DNA from 3 places in the Bacillus sp. PK3-037 genome. Region 1 is predicted to be linked to each of the others. Evidence: a T-box and tRNA genes for the amino acid it is inferred to sense, from the RefSeq annotation. Region 1 holds a T-box; the other regions hold tRNA genes.
The links. The T-box of region 1 lies ahead of valS (valine--tRNA ligase). A T-box ahead of a tRNA ligase gene usually reads a tRNA of that ligase, here a tRNA-Val.

Region 1 (5,212 bases):
TTCATTCTTACCAGCTGCCAGACACTTCCGAACCTGAAAGGAAGGAAACAGATGCTGTTCCTGCTGCTCAAACAAAGGAAACTGAAACAAAGGAAAATCATAATTCTCTTTATTTAACAAAACTCTTTACAAGAGAAGAGGATGAGTTTTCTAGAATGAAAATCTGTATTGTTCAGCAGGAAGATACCATTGAACGTTTATGCGAACGGTACGACATTACCTCCCAGCAGCTGATCAGGATGAATTCTTTGGCGCTGGATGATGAATTGAAAGCAGGGCAGATTCTTTATATCCCTCAATACAACAGCAGCCATGCGTAAGCCGTAAGCGATCGGAAAATGTGGTGAATGGAATGGAAGATGTCCAATCGGTTCTTCAGGAATACGGACTGACGGCTCAATTTATTGAGCCAGTCAGTCCTCGTGTGTGGAAAGTGTATTCAGATTATGGGGTATTTGCGCTGAAAAAAATGAAATCGGTTCGCGGCAAACATTTTACAGATCAAATGGTGGCAATTGAGGAAAAAGGCTTTCATTCCTTTGTTCCCATTTACAGAACAAATGGGGGAGAGTTTTTCTCCGGGGGCGTACAAACTGGAGACTCCTATTACTTAATGCCTTGGCTCCAATTTGACCAAGAGGAAGAGCGGGATCAGAAACATGCCTATCTATTTAGAGAAACAGCCCGCCTTCACGAGAGAACTGCGCAGGAAATTAAGGTCAGGCGTGAAGACATTGAACGCCACTATGAACAAACGAGAAAAAAGTGGGAAAATCAAAAGGTCATTTATGAACAGTTTGTAGACAGAGCTGAGAAAGAATGGTACCTTTCTCCCTTTGAATTGCAGGCTATAACCTATTTTTCAGAAACCATTTCCGCCGTAAACTTTGCGCTTGAGCGGATTAAGGACTGGTATGAAGCGGCAAAAGAAAAAGGCTCCTCAAGGGTTGTCATTACCCACGGCAGCCTGTCTATTCACCATTTTCTGTACAATGATGCAGGGACCGGATACTTTACGAATTTTGAGAGAGCGTCTGTGGGGCCGCCGCATAACGACTTGCTCGGCTTTTACACACGAATGTTCAGCGGTTTTCCAAAAGCTTGTCCGGAGTGTGTCGATTGGTTTTATTCATATACGAAAGCATTTCCTCTGCATGAGGCTGAAATCAGTCTTTTTCTCAGTTACATGGCTTATCCGGAAGCGGTGTACAAAGTGCTGAACCGCTATCAGACCGGGAAAAGACGGCGTGAAAAAGATGAATGTACACACTTATTAAAGGCATACTGGCAAATGAAAAATATTGAGCCGTTTGTGATGAAAATCCATCAAATTGAACAAGAGAAAAAATTTCAGGCGGAAAACGAGTCCACGTCTTAATTGGCGCGGACTTGTTTGTTTATATCCATTCCAAATGAAGCGCACAGGCTAACAGAATCAATATTGCGAGCAGCAAGACATCAAAGGTTGTCGGAAAGAAAATGGTTCTGATGCCTTGGAAAATCGTAATCGGGATAATCACTTGCGCGGATACAAGCCGAATTTGCCTGACCCACGGCGGCAGGGAATAAGAGCTGAAACGTTTCTTCACGGTGCATCCTCCTCTACGCATTTACAAGCATCATATGTATACTTGGTCAATAGGTGCCTGCCCATCTTGTATAGGAAGCAGTATTTTTGGAAAAGATGATTGACGAATCAAAAACACTTTTACTATAATAAAGAACATAAATAAAGTATATAATGAGCTGATAGATACACCTGCTTAGAACGGGAAGAGTACAAGAAAGACGCATGCAGAGAGAGAAGCCGCTTGCTGAAAGGCTTCTTATGTTGTCTGATTGGAAGGTCGCCCGGGAGCATAATTTCTTGAAAGAAGAGTAGAGAAATTCGGGAAACCCCCGTTATCCGTTGAAGCGCATGAACTGACAAAGTTCATGAAAAAAGGTGGTACCGCGAAAGAGCTTTTTCGTCCTTTTCCCAAGGATGAAGGGCTCTTTTTTCGTTCTCAGCCATTTTAAACATGCTGGAGGGTTATGATGGAAACGAATGAACAAACAATGCCGACGAAATACGATCCGGCTGCAGTTGAAAAAGACCGATATGATTTTTGGCTAAAAGGTAAGTTTTTTGAAGCAGGCAGCGATCAGACAAAGGAGCCGTACTCTGTCGTTATTCCGCCGCCAAACGTAACAGGAAGGCTTCACCTTGGCCACGCTTGGGATACCACGCTGCAAGACATTGTAACAAGAATGAAACGCATGCAGGGGTATGATGTACTGTGGCTTCCGGGTATGGACCACGCCGGCATCGCGACACAGGCTAAAGTTGAAGCGAAACTTCGTGAAGAAGGCACAAGCCGTTACGATTTAGGCCGTGAGAAATTTCTTGAAGAAACGTGGAAGTGGAAGGAAGAGTATGCTGACTTCATCCGCAGCCAGTGGGCGAAATTAGGGCTTGGCCTTGATTATTCCCGTGAACGCTTTACGCTTGATGAAGGCTTAAACAGAGCGGTTCGCGAAGTGTTCGTCAAACTTTATGAAAAAGGCTTGATCTACAGAGGCGAATACATCATAAATTGGGACCCTGCAACAAAAACAGCTTTATCAGACATTGAGGTCATTTACAAGGATGTTCAAGGCGCGTTTTATCACATGAGCTATCCGCTTGCTGACGGATCAGGTTCAATTGAAATCGCGACGACACGTCCAGAAACGATGCTTGGTGATTCAGCCGTTGCGGTTCACCCTGAAGATGAGCGCTACAAGCACCTTATCGGAAAAACGGTTATTCTGCCTATCACAAATCGTGAAATACCGATTGTCGGCGATGACTATGTTGATATGGAATTTGGTTCAGGTGCGGTGAAAATTACGCCTGCCCATGATCCGAACGACTTCGAGCTTGGCAACCGCCATAACTTAGAGCGCATTCTTGTCATGAATGAAGACGGCACGATGAATGAAAATGCGCTGCAATATCAAGGCATGGATCGCTTTGAATGCCGCAAAAAGCTCGTTAAAGATTTACAGGAGGCAGGCGTTCTCTTCAAAATCGAGGACCATCTGCACTCTGTCGGACATAGTGAACGAAGCGGAGCGGTTGTTGAGCCTTATCTTTCTACCCAATGGTTTGTGCGCATGCAACCGCTTGCTGATGCAGCAATTGAATTGCAGGAGAAAGAAGAAAAAGTCAACTTTGTGCCTGACCGCTTCGAAAAAACGTATTTGCATTGGATGGAAAATATCCGCGACTGGTGTATTTCCCGTCAATTATGGTGGGGCCACCGCATTCCTGCCTGGTATCATAAAGAAACAGGCGAGTTATATGTCGGTCTTGAAGCGCCGGAGGACAGCGAAAATTGGGAGCAGGATACAGACGTGCTGGATACATGGTTCAGTTCTGCGCTCTGGCCTTTCTCCACTATGGGCTGGCCTGATTTGACAGCTGAAGACTTTAAACGCTATTATCCGACTGACGTTCTCGTTACAGGCTACGACATCATTTTCTTCTGGGTGTCACGCATGATTTTCCAAGGGATTGAATTTACTGGCGAACGTCCGTTTAAAGATGTTTTAATCCATGGCTTAATCCGTGATGAGCAAGGCAGAAAAATGAGTAAATCTCTTGGCAACGGTGTCGATCCGATGGACGTGATTGACAAGTACGGAGCCGATTCTCTTCGCTATTTCCTGGCGACTGGAAGCTCTCCTGGCCAAGATCTTCGTTTCAGCTATGAAAAAGTGGAATCGACTTGGAATTTTGCCAATAAAATTTGGAACGCTTCTCGTTTCGCATTAATGAACATGGATGGCATGACATATGATGAGCTTGATCTTTCAGGTGAGAAATCAGTAGCTGACAAGTGGATTTTAACGCGTTTAAACGAAACGATCGAAAGTGTGACACAGCTAGCTGATAAATATGAATTTGGTGAAGTCGGCCGCCATTTATATAACTTTATTTGGGACGATTTCTGTGATTGGTATATTGAAATGGCGAAGCTTCCTCTATACGGAGAAGACGAAGCGGCTAAGAAAACAACCCGTTCTATCCTTGCTTACGTACTGGATCAAACGATGCGCCTCCTCCATCCGTTTATGCCATTCTTAACGGAGGAAATTTGGCAGCACCTGCCGCACCAAGGAGAATCCATTACTGTAAGCACATGGCCTGTTGTTGTGCCTGAGCATACAGACACTGAAGCTGCTGCTGACATGAAGCTTCTCGTTGAACTGATCCGTTCTGTGCGTAATATCCGCAGCGAAGTAAACACACCGATGAGCAAGCAAGTTGAACTGTACATTAAAGCGAGCACGGACGAGGTCGCAGCCCGTCTCGAAGCAAACCGTTCTTATGTGGAACGCTTTACTAATCCGAGCGTGCTGAAAATCGGTACAGATATCGAAGCTGCTGATAAAGCAATGACGGCAGTTGTCACAGGAGCAGAGGTCATACTTCCGCTTGAAGGTTTAATTAATATCGATGAAGAAATCGCCCGTCTGCAAAAAGAATTCGATAAGCTGACGAAAGAAGTCGAGCGTGTCCAAAAGAAACTTGGAAACGAAGGATTTATAAAAAAAGCGCCTGCGCACGTAATTGATGAAGAACGTGAGAAAGAGAAAGATTATGTGGCAAAGCGTGACGCTGTTCAAAAACGAATGGCTGAGCTGAAGGGCTAATGAAAAGCCGAGGCGGTTTCTTGAGAAACCGCCTTGTCTTATAAAAGAGGGGATTATCATTGTTTACTGCATATGAAGAAGCGCGCAGCTGGATTCACAGCCGTCTAAAATTCGGAGTGAAGCCCGGTCTTGATCGAATGAAGCAGCTGATGGCGCGATTGGACCATCCTGAAAAGAATATCCGCGCGCTCCACGTGGCGGGAACAAACGGCAAAGGATCAACTGTCGCTTTTATCCGTTCTATGCTGCAAGAAGCGGGATACACTGTCGGTACGTTTACATCGCCTTATATCATCACATTTAATGAGCGCATCAGCGTAAACGGCACACCTATTACAGATGAGGAGTGGGTCACACTCGTTAATCAGGTGAAACCGATCGTTGAAGAGCTCGATCAAACTGAACACGGTCAGCCGACAGAATTTGAAATTATGACGGCTTGTGCATTTTTATATTTTGCTGCGTATCATCAGGTTGATTTTGTTATTTTTGAAACAGGTCTGGGCGGAAGGTACGATTCTACCAATGTTGT
Region 2 (5,212 bases), 290 kb from region 1:
ATTGGGGTGAAGTCGTAACAAGGTAGCCGTATCGGAAGGTGCGGCTGGATCACCTCCTTTCTAAGGATATTTACGGAATATAAGACCTTGGGTCTTATAAACAGAACGTTCCCTGTCTTGTTTAGTTTTGAAGGATCATTCCTTCGAAACGTGTTCTTTGAAAACTAGATAACAGTAGACATCACATTCAATTAGTAACACAAGATATCACATAGTGATTCTTTTTAACGGTTAAGTTAGAAAGGGCGCACGGTGAATGCCTTGGCACTAGGAGCCGATGAAGGACGGGACGAACACCGATATGCTTCGGGGAGCTGTAAGCAAGCTTTGATCCGGAGATTTCCGAATGGGGAAACCCACCACTCGTAATGGAGTGGTATCCATATCTGAATTCATAGGATATGAGAAGGCAGACCCGGGGAACTGAAACATCTAAGTACCCGGAGGAAGAGAAAGCAAATGCGATTCCCTGAGTAGCGGCGAGCGAAACGGGATTAGCCCAAACCAAGAGGCTTGCCTCTTGGGGTTGTAGGACACTCTATACGGAGTTACAAAGGAACGAGGTAGATGAAGAGGTCTGGAAAGGCCCGCCATAGGAGGTAACAGCCCTGTAGTCAAAACTTCGTTCTCTCCAGAGTGGATCCTGAGTACGGCGGAACACGTGAAATTCCGTCGGAATCCGGGAGGACCATCTCCCAAGGCTAAATACTCCCTAGTGACCGATAGTGAACCAGTACCGTGAGGGAAAGGTGAAAAGCACCCCGGAAGGGGAGTGAAAGAGATCCTGAAACCGTGTGCCTACAAGTAGTCAGAGCCCGTTAACGGGTGATGGCGTGCCTTTTGTAGAATGAACCGGCGAGTTACGATCCCGTGCAAGGTTAAGCAGAAGATGCGGAGCCGCAGCGAAAGCGAGTCTGAATAGGGCGCATGAGTACGTGGTCGTAGACCCGAAACCAGGTGATCTACCCATGTCCAGGGTGAAGTTCAGGTAACACTGAATGGAGGCCCGAACCCACGCACGTTGAAAAGTGCGGGGATGAGGTGTGGGTAGGGGTGAAATGCCAATCGAACCTGGAGATAGCTGGTTCTCTCCGAAATAGCTTTAGGGCTAGCCTCAAGGTAAGAGTCTTGGAGGTAGAGCACTGATTGGACTAGGGGCCCCTACCGGGTTACCGAATTCAGTCAAACTCCGAATGCCAATGACTTATCCTTGGGAGTCAGACTGCGAGTGATAAGATCCGTAGTCGAAAGGGAAACAGCCCAGACCGCCAGCTAAGGTCCCAAAGTATACGTTAAGTGGAAAAGGATGTGGAGTTGCTTAGACAACCAGGATGTTGGCTTAGAAGCAGCCACCATTTAAAGAGTGCGTAATAGCTCACTGGTCGAGTGACTCTGCGCCGAAAATGTACCGGGGCTAAACGTATCACCGAAGCTGCGGACTGTTCTTCGAACAGTGGTAGGAGAGCGTTCTAAGGGCTGTGAAGCCAGACCGGAAGGACTGGTGGAGCGCTTAGAAGTGAGAATGCCGGTATGAGTAGCGAAAGAGGGGTGAGAATCCCCTCCACCGAATGCCTAAGGTTTCCTGAGGAAGGCTCGTCCGCTCAGGGTTAGTCGGGACCTAAGCCGAGGCCGAAAGGCGTAGGCGATGGACAACAGGTTGATATTCCTGTACCACCTCCTCACCATTTGAGCAATGGGGGGACGCAGGAGGATAGGGTAAGCGCGGTATTGGATATCCGCGTCCAAGCAGTTAGGCTGGGAAATAGGCAAATCCGTTTCCCATAAGGCTGAGCTGTGATGGCGAGCGAAATATAGTAGCGAAGTTCCTGATTCCACACTGCCAAGAAAAGCCTCTAGCGAGGTGAGAGGTGCCCGTACCGCAAACCGACACAGGTAGGCGAGGAGAGAATCCTAAGGTGATCGAGAGAACTCTCGTTAAGGAACTCGGCAAAATGACCCCGTAACTTCGGGAGAAGGGGTGCTCTGTTAGGGTGCAAGCCCGAGAGAGCCGCAGTGAATAGGCCCAGGCGACTGTTTAGCAAAAACACAGGTCTCTGCGAAGCCGTAAGGCGAAGTATAGGGGCTGACGCCTGCCCGGTGCTGGAAGGTTAAGAGGAGCGCTTAGCGTAAGCGAAGGTGCGAATTGAAGCCCCAGTAAACGGCGGCCGTAACTATAACGGTCCTAAGGTAGCGAAATTCCTTGTCGGGTAAGTTCCGACCCGCACGAAAGGCGCAACGATCTGGGCACTGTCTCAACGAGAGACTCGGTGAAATTATAGTACCTGTGAAGATGCAGGTTACCCGCGACAGGACGGAAAGACCCCGTGGAGCTTTACTGCAGCCTGATATTGAATGTTGGTACAGCTTGTACAGGATAGGTAGGAGCCTTGGAAACCGGAGCGCCAGCTTCGGTGGAGGCATCGGTGGGATACTACCCTGGCTGTATTGACCTTCTAACCCGCCGCCCTTATCGGGCGGGGAGACAGTGTCAGGTGGGCAGTTTGACTGGGGCGGTCGCCTCCTAAAAGGTAACGGAGGCGCCCAAAGGTTCCCTCAGAATGGTTGGAAATCATTCGCAGAGTGTAAAGGCACAAGGGAGCTTGACTGCGAGACCTACAAGTCGAGCAGGGACGAAAGTCGGGCTTAGTGATCCGGTGGTTCCGCATGGAAGGGCCATCGCTCAACGGATAAAAGCTACCCCGGGGATAACAGGCTTATCTCCCCCAAGAGTCCACATCGACGGGGAGGTTTGGCACCTCGATGTCGGCTCATCGCATCCTGGGGCTGTAGTCGGTCCCAAGGGTTGGGCTGTTCGCCCATTAAAGCGGTACGCGAGCTGGGTTCAGAACGTCGTGAGACAGTTCGGTCCCTATCCGTCGCGGGCGCAGGAAATTTGAGAGGAGCTGTCCTTAGTACGAGAGGACCGGGATGGACGCACCGCTGGTGTACCAGTTGTTCTGCCAAGGGCATCGCTGGGTAGCTATGTGCGGACGGGATAAGTGCTGAAAGCATCTAAGCATGAAGCCCCCCTCAAGATGAGATTTCCCATTCCGCAAGGAAGTAAGATCCCTGAAAGATGATCAGGTTGATAGGTCTGAGGTGGAAGTGTGGCGACACATGGAGCTGACAGATACTAATCGATCGAGGACTTAACCTAATGTCTAATGATGTCACACCTGTTATCTAGTTTTGAGAGAACACTCTCAAATTGTTTGGTGGCGATAGCGAAGAGGTCACACCCGTTCCCATGCCGAACACGGAAGTTAAGCTCTTCAGCGCCGATGGTAGTCGGGGGTTTCCCCCTGTGAGAGTAGGACGCCGCCAAGCAGTTGCACGGTAGTGCAATTATGGAGGATTAGCTCAGCTGGGAGAGCATCTGCCTTACAAGCAGAGGGTCGGCGGTTCGAGCCCGTCATCCTCCACCATTCTTACTATACATAATATGTTTACATATGAGCCGGTGTAGCTCAATTGGTAGAGCAACTGACTTGTAATCAGTAGGTTGGGGGTTCAAGTCCTCTTGCCGGCACCACTTTTATATGTTATAATATTCAAGTCTCTTGTAAGAAGAGCCATTAGCTCAGTTGGTAGAGCATCTGACTTTTAATCAGAGGGTCGAAGGTTCGAGTCCTTCATGGCTCACCATTTATATGTTGCGGATGTGGCGGAATTGGCAGACGCGCTAGAATCAGGCTCTAGTGTCTTTACAGACGTGGGGGTTCAAGTCCCTTCATCCGCACCATTTCTGCGGAAGTAGTTCAGTGGTAGAACACCACCTTGCCAAGGTGGGGGTCGCGGGTTCGAATCCCGTCTTCCGCTCCAACTATACCATCCACGCCGGGGTGGTGGAATTGGCAGACACACAGGACTTAAAATCCTGCGGTAGGTGACTACCGTGCCGGTTCAAGTCCGGCCCTCGGCATTATAATTTGCGCCCGTAGCTCAATTGGATAGAGCGTTTGACTACGGATCAAAAGGTTAGGGGTTCGACTCCTCTCGGGCGCGCCATGATCTACATGAAATCGGGAAGTAGCTCAGCTTGGTAGAGCACATGGTTTGGGACCATGGGGTCGCAGGTTCGAATCCTGTCTTCCCGACCATTCTTGGGGCCTTAGCTCAGCTGGGAGAGCGCCTGCTTTGCACGCAGGAGGTCAGCGGTTCGATCCCGCTAGGCTCCACTTGATTTCAATATATGATTTGGCGGTGTAGCTCAGCTGGCTAGAGCGTACGGTTCATACCCGTGAGGTCGGGGGTTCGATCCCCTCCGCCGCTACCAAAGGACCTTTAGCTCAGTTGGTTAGAGCAGACGGCTCATAACCGTCCGGTCGTAGGTTCGAGTCCTACAAGGTCCACCACAATACGGAGGAATACCCAAGTCTGGCTGAAGGGATCGGTCTTGAAAACCGACAGGGGTGTCAAAGCCCGCGGGGGTTCGAATCCCTCTTCCTCCGCCATATATATTCTTACATTTTATCATCGCGGGGTGGAGCAGTTCGGTAGCTCGTCGGGCTCATAACCCGAAGGTCGCAGGTTCAAATCCTGCCCCCGCAACCAAACAAATATATCCTTTTAAATAAGGAGTGCCCGATGGGTGCAACAAATTAAAATGGTCCGGTAGTTCAGTTGGTTAGAATGCCTGCCTGTCACGCAGGAGGTCGCGGGTTCGAGTCCCGTCCGGACCGCCATTTAAATAATAAGGCTCGGTAGCTCAGTTGGTAGAGCAACGGACTGAAAATCCGTGTGTCGGCGGTTCGATTCCGTCCCGAGCCACCATTTACAAATATATATATTTTGGCGGTTGTGGCGAAGTGGTTAACGCACCAGATTGTGGCTCTGGCATTCGTGGGTTCGATTCCCATCAATCGCCCCAAATAAAATTGCGGGTGTAGTTTAGTGGTAAAACCTCAGCCTTCCAAGCTGATGTCGTGGGTTCGATTCCCATCACCCGCTCCATTTCTATATCGTCATGGGCCTGTAGCTCAGCTGGTTAGAGCGCACGCCTGATAAGCGTGAGGTCGATGGTTCGAGTCCATTCAGGCCCACCATACCATGACTTTTACGTTCCACAGTAGCTCAGTGGTAGAGCTATCGGCTGTTAACCGATCGGTCGCAGGTTCGAATCCTGCCTGTGGAGCCATATGGAGAAGTACTCAAGTGGCTGAAGAGGCGCCCCTGCTAAGGGTGTAGGTCGTGTAAGCGGCGCGAGGGTTCA
Region 3 (5,212 bases), 1.8 Mb from region 1:
TGTACCACCTCCTCACCATTTGAGCAATGGGGGGACGCAGGAGGATAGGGTAAGCGCGGTATTGGATATCCGCGTCCAAGCAGTTAGGCTGGGAAATAGGCAAATCCGTTTCCCATAAGGCTGAGCTGTGATGGCGAGCGAAATATAGTAGCGAAGTTCCTGATTCCACACTGCCAAGAAAAGCCTCTAGCGAGGTGAGAGGTGCCCGTACCGCAAACCGACACAGGTAGGCGAGGAGAGAATCCTAAGGTGATCGAGAGAACTCTCGTTAAGGAACTCGGCAAAATGACCCCGTAACTTCGGGAGAAGGGGTGCTCTGTTAGGGTGCAAGCCCGAGAGAGCCGCAGTGAATAGGCCCAGGCGACTGTTTAGCAAAAACACAGGTCTCTGCGAAGCCGTAAGGCGAAGTATAGGGGCTGACGCCTGCCCGGTGCTGGAAGGTTAAGAGGAGCGCTTAGCGTAAGCGAAGGTGCGAATTGAAGCCCCAGTAAACGGCGGCCGTAACTATAACGGTCCTAAGGTAGCGAAATTCCTTGTCGGGTAAGTTCCGACCCGCACGAAAGGCGCAACGATCTGGGCACTGTCTCAACGAGAGACTCGGTGAAATTATAGTACCTGTGAAGATGCAGGTTACCCGCGACAGGACGGAAAGACCCCGTGGAGCTTTACTGCAGCCTGATATTGAATGTTGGTACAGCTTGTACAGGATAGGTAGGAGCCTTGGAAACCGGAGCGCCAGCTTCGGTGGAGGCATCGGTGGGATACTACCCTGGCTGTATTGACCTTCTAACCCGCCGCCCTTATCGGGCGGGGAGACAGTGTCAGGTGGGCAGTTTGACTGGGGCGGTCGCCTCCTAAAAGGTAACGGAGGCGCCCAAAGGTTCCCTCAGAATGGTTGGAAATCATTCGCAGAGTGTAAAGGCACAAGGGAGCTTGACTGCGAGACCTACAAGTCGAGCAGGGACGAAAGTCGGGCTTAGTGATCCGGTGGTTCCGCATGGAAGGGCCATCGCTCAACGGATAAAAGCTACCCCGGGGATAACAGGCTTATCTCCCCCAAGAGTCCACATCGACGGGGAGGTTTGGCACCTCGATGTCGGCTCATCGCATCCTGGGGCTGTAGTCGGTCCCAAGGGTTGGGCTGTTCGCCCATTAAAGCGGTACGCGAGCTGGGTTCAGAACGTCGTGAGACAGTTCGGTCCCTATCCGTCGCGGGCGCAGGAAATTTGAGAGGAGCTGTCCTTAGTACGAGAGGACCGGGATGGACGCACCGCTGGTGTACCAGTTGTTCTGCCAAGGGCATCGCTGGGTAGCTATGTGCGGACGGGATAAGTGCTGAAAGCATCTAAGCATGAAGCCCCCCTCAAGATGAGATTTCCCATTCCGTAAGGAAGTAAGATCCCTGAAAGATGATCAGGTTGATAGGTCTGAGGTGGAAGTGTGGCGACACATGGAGCTGACAGATACTAATCGATCGAGGACTTAACCTAATGTCTAATGATGTCACACCTGTTATCTAGTTTTGAGAGAATATCTCAAAAAACTCTTGACTTTTCAAGATATACATAGTATAATGTTAAATGTCACTGAAATTGTCTGGTGATGATGGCGAAGAGGTCACACCCGTTCCCATGCCGAACACGGAAGTTAAGCTCTTCAGCGCCGATGGTAGTCGGGGGTTTCCCCCTGTGAGAGTAGGACATCGCCAGGCAGACTTCATTCCGCAGTAGCTCAGTGGTAGAGCTATCGGCTGTTAACCGATCGGTCGTAGGTTCGAATCCTACCTGCGGAGCCATTATTGGAGAGCTGTCCGAGTGGTCGAAGGAGCACGATTGGAAATCGTGTAGGCGGTCAACTCCGTCTCAAGGGTTCGAATCCCTTGCTCTCCGCCACTGATATTTATACATAATCACAATTGAAAGTCTGGGCCCGTTGGTCAAGCGGTTAAGACACCGCCCTTTCACGGCGGTAACACGGGTTCGAATCCCGTACGGGTCATTATATGATGGAGGATTAGCTCAGCTGGGAGAGCATCTGCCTTACAAGCAGAGGGTCGGCGGTTCGAGCCCGTCATCCTCCACCATTATCATCGCGGGGTGGAGCAGTTCGGTAGCTCGTCGGGCTCATAACCCGAAGGTCGCAGGTTCAAATCCTGCCCCCGCAACCAAAAAAATATATCCTTTTAAATAGGAGCACCCGAAGGGTGCAACCAAATTAAAATGGTCCGGTAGTTCAGTTGGTTAGAATGCCTGCCTGTCACGCAGGAGGTCGCGGGTTCGAGTCCCGTCCGGACCGCCATTTAAATAATAAGGCTCGGTAGCTCAGTTGGTAGAGCAACGGACTGAAAATCCGTGTGTCGGCGGTTCGATTCCGTCCCGAGCCACCACCTATGCCGGTGTAGCTCAATTGGTAGAGCAACTGACTTGTAATCAGTAGGTTGGGGGTTCAAGTCCTCTTGCCGGCACTGTTTTTCAAAACTTAATGTGGAGGGGTAGCGAAGTGGCTAAACGCGGCGGACTGTAAATCCGCTCCCTCAGGGTTCGGCAGTTCGAATCTGCCCCCCTCCACCATTTATAGGGGCATAGTTTAACGGTAGAACAGAGGTCTCCAAAACCTCCGGTGTGGGTTCGATTCCTACTGCCCCTGCCAAATTTATGACATCTTGAGATTATGGCGGTTGTGGCGAAGTGGTTAACGCACCAGATTGTGGCTCTGGCACTCGTGGGTTCGATTCCCATCAATCGCCCCATATTATCATTGGGCTATAGCCAAGCGGTAAGGCAACGGACTTTGACTCCGTCATGCGTTGGTTCGAATCCAGCTAGCCCAGTCTCACTTTTTTATATCAATTGAATATAATGTATTAAGTCCCTTAAGATGCGGAAGTAGTTCAGTGGTAGAACACCACCTTGCCAAGGTGGGGGTCGCGGGTTCGAATCCCGTCTTCCGCTCCAATTACGGCGGCATAGCCAAGTGGTAAGGCAGAGGTCTGCAAAACCTTTATCCCCGGTTCGAATCCGGGTGTCGCCTTTCTTTTGCCGGGGTGGTGGAATTGGCAGACACACAGGACTTAAAATCCTGCGGTAGGTGACTACCGTGCCGGTTCAAGTCCGGCCCTCGGCACCAATTTTACTTAATTGATAAGTTAAATTGGTGTTTGTGCTTGAAAATATAATGAAGCTAATCATATCAATGATCTACATAAGTAGATCATTTTTTATTGTATGAAAGTGTCAATGTAAGCATTGGGCTGTATTTCATGAAAAGTCGCTTTAACCCCTCTTATTATTATATTTCCAAAAAACTTTTTAAAATACATTGACACTTTATCATATCCATGATATATTTATATTCGTCGGTTAGATACGACGTAAAACTTGCCGGTGTGGCGGAATTGGCAGACGCGCACGACTCAAAATCGTGTTCCTTCTGGAGTGTCGGTTCGACCCCGACCACCGGTATATAATCTAAATACTATTATCGAAAAAGACAGGGAGTAATTCCCTGTCTTTTTTTGTTATAGTTAAAAGATCTATTATAAGTATAAAAGAATCAGTATTGAAAATTTTAATTTACATAAATGTGTTTGCATCGATGGATAAAATAATGGAAGTGAAGAAATGGATGAGATGAAGGATATTCGTTCAAATAAAGATAGGTTACGACTTACCATTAAGTGAATTCCTAATACTCTCTTCCTATCCCATCGTACTACCACCTAGGCCCATGGTAAAATAAAGGAATAATAGAGGAGGTTTGTACCTTGGTTTCTGTGGAGTTACAAGATTATTTGCAATACTATATTGTATTAAAAAATGAGAGTTTACATGTTAGTGATGCATCGGAAGAGAACGGCATTATTCATATACCGGTAATTAAGCGAACGGCGAGAACAAGAAGGACTGTTGCAAGGCTAATGGTTGGGATTAATACGGACTTACAGGGAATAGATAAAATTCCAACAAAACTAACCAACAGTTTTAAAAGTCCGAATACGAAAAAGCAGGTTGATCTTTCTGCTGAAACCTATGAATGGATTCGTTTTGGGTGGTTAATTCGTGAAATTCGTTTAGAAAAAGATGAGAGAACAGTAAAAACAGAACGATATCGAATGGGCTTTATACTTTATCAACTGAGCTTAAAGGCAGAAGCAGAAGCAGAAAAGGAGAGTAGAAACTGGATACTTGATTGGAATAAGCAGTGGGAAGTTGCCAAGCGTAGCGATGTGCCAAGTTTTGAACAAGACCAGCGCGCAGATGTTGTTTCCCTATTAGCAAAGCACTTAGATGAAATTGCAAGTGAGACAGATAGGGTTTTAGCTGGAGAGGCAAAATTAATTAAGAGTATTCATCCTTCTTGGCGTTTAAGGAAACAAGTATTATTCCTACATTTTTTGATTGCTTTATACCAACTGGCATGTACGGAAAAACATTTTGATTGGAAGCAAATAGGTGCTACCTACTATCGGATAATAGGTGGATCAAAGCAGTTTGATGCTTATAAAAAGGAATTTATTGAAGAAACAGAAAACCTCCTTCATCGCCCAATTCAATTGTTAGGTCTGGCAAGTATGGGGACAATTACACCATTGTTTTTTACTGGGCCAATGCAAGGGGACTACGTGGATTATCGTTATGGTACTGTCCATGCAACGACAGATCTAGCTGTTTTTTCGGAGACGTTTAATACGAAAGCAGACGTGTTGTGGCTGGTTGAAAATAGAGGTGTGTTAACACGTATGGCCTACGAGGAAGAATTTTTAAGAGGTACGAAAAGCTTTGTACTAGGGGTGGATGGACAAGTTAGGTCTGCACATAGACTACTAATTTCGCAAGTAGTAACGTGTGTCAGTCAAGTTATTATTTGGACCGACGTTGATGAAGCAGGTTATCTGATTGCCGAGCAATTATATAAGTTAACACAAGATGAACATGTCCTAACAAAGTGGATAGTACCACCATTAACCGTGGTGACTGAATGGGAAACTTTTGCAAACAAATATCAACAATCCATACAAATGAGGAAAGAAGAGCAGGAACAAGAAATTGGAGGAGTAGAGCTGTGGAAAAAGTGGATCAATCATTAATTTCGATCTTTGATGTTACAGATGATAAACCTGAGCTACTACAATCGATGCGTGATATTGCACAACTTTCGGGTGTATTAACGGAATTAAGTGATAAGGAGTATTTTCAGTCACCAATCCACGTAC

Region 2: it encodes a tRNA-Val, which carries the amino acid that the T-box ahead of valS (valine--tRNA ligase) is inferred to sense. The anticodon was not compared.
Region 3: it encodes a tRNA-Val, which carries the amino acid that the T-box ahead of valS (valine--tRNA ligase) is inferred to sense. The anticodon was not compared.

The regions. Positions count from the first base shown of each region.
Region 1 is NZ_CP096408.1:1,401,634-1,406,845, forward strand. Features, by position in the region: gene M1D69_RS07150 (LysM peptidoglycan-binding domain-containing protein) at 1-320, shown strand, start outside; gene cotN (spore coat protein CotN) at 353-1,378, shown strand; gene M1D69_RS07160 (hypothetical protein) at 1,398-1,589, opposite strand; T-box leader at 1,756-1,978, shown strand; gene valS (valine--tRNA ligase) at 2,038-4,680, shown strand; gene M1D69_RS07170 (bifunctional folylpolyglutamate synthase/dihydrofolate synthase) at 4,740-5,212, shown strand, end outside.
Region 2 is NZ_CP096408.1:1,112,377-1,117,588, forward strand. Features, by position in the region: rRNA gene M1D69_RS05675 (16S ribosomal RNA) at 1-60, shown strand, start outside; rRNA gene M1D69_RS05680 (23S ribosomal RNA) at 230-3,157, shown strand; rRNA gene rrf (5S ribosomal RNA) at 3,212-3,327, shown strand; tRNA gene M1D69_RS05690 (tRNA-Val) at 3,350-3,425, shown strand; tRNA gene M1D69_RS05695 (tRNA-Thr) at 3,457-3,532, shown strand; tRNA gene M1D69_RS05700 (tRNA-Lys) at 3,570-3,645, shown strand; tRNA gene M1D69_RS05705 (tRNA-Leu) at 3,656-3,742, shown strand; tRNA gene M1D69_RS05710 (tRNA-Gly) at 3,748-3,822, shown strand; tRNA gene M1D69_RS05715 (tRNA-Leu) at 3,837-3,922, shown strand; tRNA gene M1D69_RS05720 (tRNA-Arg) at 3,932-4,008, shown strand; tRNA gene M1D69_RS05725 (tRNA-Pro) at 4,024-4,100, shown strand; tRNA gene M1D69_RS05730 (tRNA-Ala) at 4,106-4,178, shown strand; tRNA gene M1D69_RS05735 (tRNA-Met) at 4,200-4,276, shown strand; tRNA gene M1D69_RS05740 (tRNA-Ile) at 4,279-4,355, shown strand; tRNA gene M1D69_RS05745 (tRNA-Ser) at 4,362-4,454, shown strand; tRNA gene M1D69_RS05750 (tRNA-Met) at 4,478-4,554, shown strand; tRNA gene M1D69_RS05755 (tRNA-Asp) at 4,609-4,685, shown strand; tRNA gene M1D69_RS05760 (tRNA-Phe) at 4,698-4,773, shown strand; tRNA gene M1D69_RS05765 (tRNA-His) at 4,795-4,870, shown strand; tRNA gene M1D69_RS05770 (tRNA-Gly) at 4,880-4,953, shown strand; tRNA gene M1D69_RS05775 (tRNA-Ile) at 4,969-5,045, shown strand; tRNA gene M1D69_RS05780 (tRNA-Asn) at 5,063-5,137, shown strand; tRNA gene M1D69_RS05785 (tRNA-Ser) at 5,141-5,212, shown strand, end outside.
Region 3 is NZ_CP096408.1:3,185,660-3,190,871, reverse strand. Features, by position in the region: rRNA gene M1D69_RS16500 (23S ribosomal RNA) at 1-1,490, shown strand, start outside; rRNA gene rrf (5S ribosomal RNA) at 1,596-1,711, shown strand; tRNA gene M1D69_RS16490 (tRNA-Asn) at 1,721-1,795, shown strand; tRNA gene M1D69_RS16485 (tRNA-Ser) at 1,801-1,892, shown strand; tRNA gene M1D69_RS16480 (tRNA-Glu) at 1,927-1,998, shown strand; tRNA gene M1D69_RS16475 (tRNA-Val) at 2,008-2,083, shown strand; tRNA gene M1D69_RS16470 (tRNA-Met) at 2,091-2,167, shown strand; tRNA gene M1D69_RS16465 (tRNA-Asp) at 2,222-2,298, shown strand; tRNA gene M1D69_RS16460 (tRNA-Phe) at 2,311-2,386, shown strand; tRNA gene M1D69_RS16455 (tRNA-Thr) at 2,392-2,464, shown strand; tRNA gene M1D69_RS16450 (tRNA-Tyr) at 2,486-2,570, shown strand; tRNA gene M1D69_RS16445 (tRNA-Trp) at 2,576-2,649, shown strand; tRNA gene M1D69_RS16440 (tRNA-His) at 2,674-2,749, shown strand; tRNA gene M1D69_RS16435 (tRNA-Gln) at 2,759-2,830, shown strand; tRNA gene M1D69_RS16430 (tRNA-Gly) at 2,880-2,954, shown strand; tRNA gene M1D69_RS16425 (tRNA-Cys) at 2,960-3,030, shown strand; tRNA gene M1D69_RS16420 (tRNA-Leu) at 3,038-3,126, shown strand; tRNA gene M1D69_RS16415 (tRNA-Leu) at 3,380-3,461, shown strand; gene M1D69_RS16410 (hypothetical protein) at 3,773-5,086, shown strand; gene M1D69_RS16405 (hypothetical protein) at 5,062-5,212, shown strand, end outside.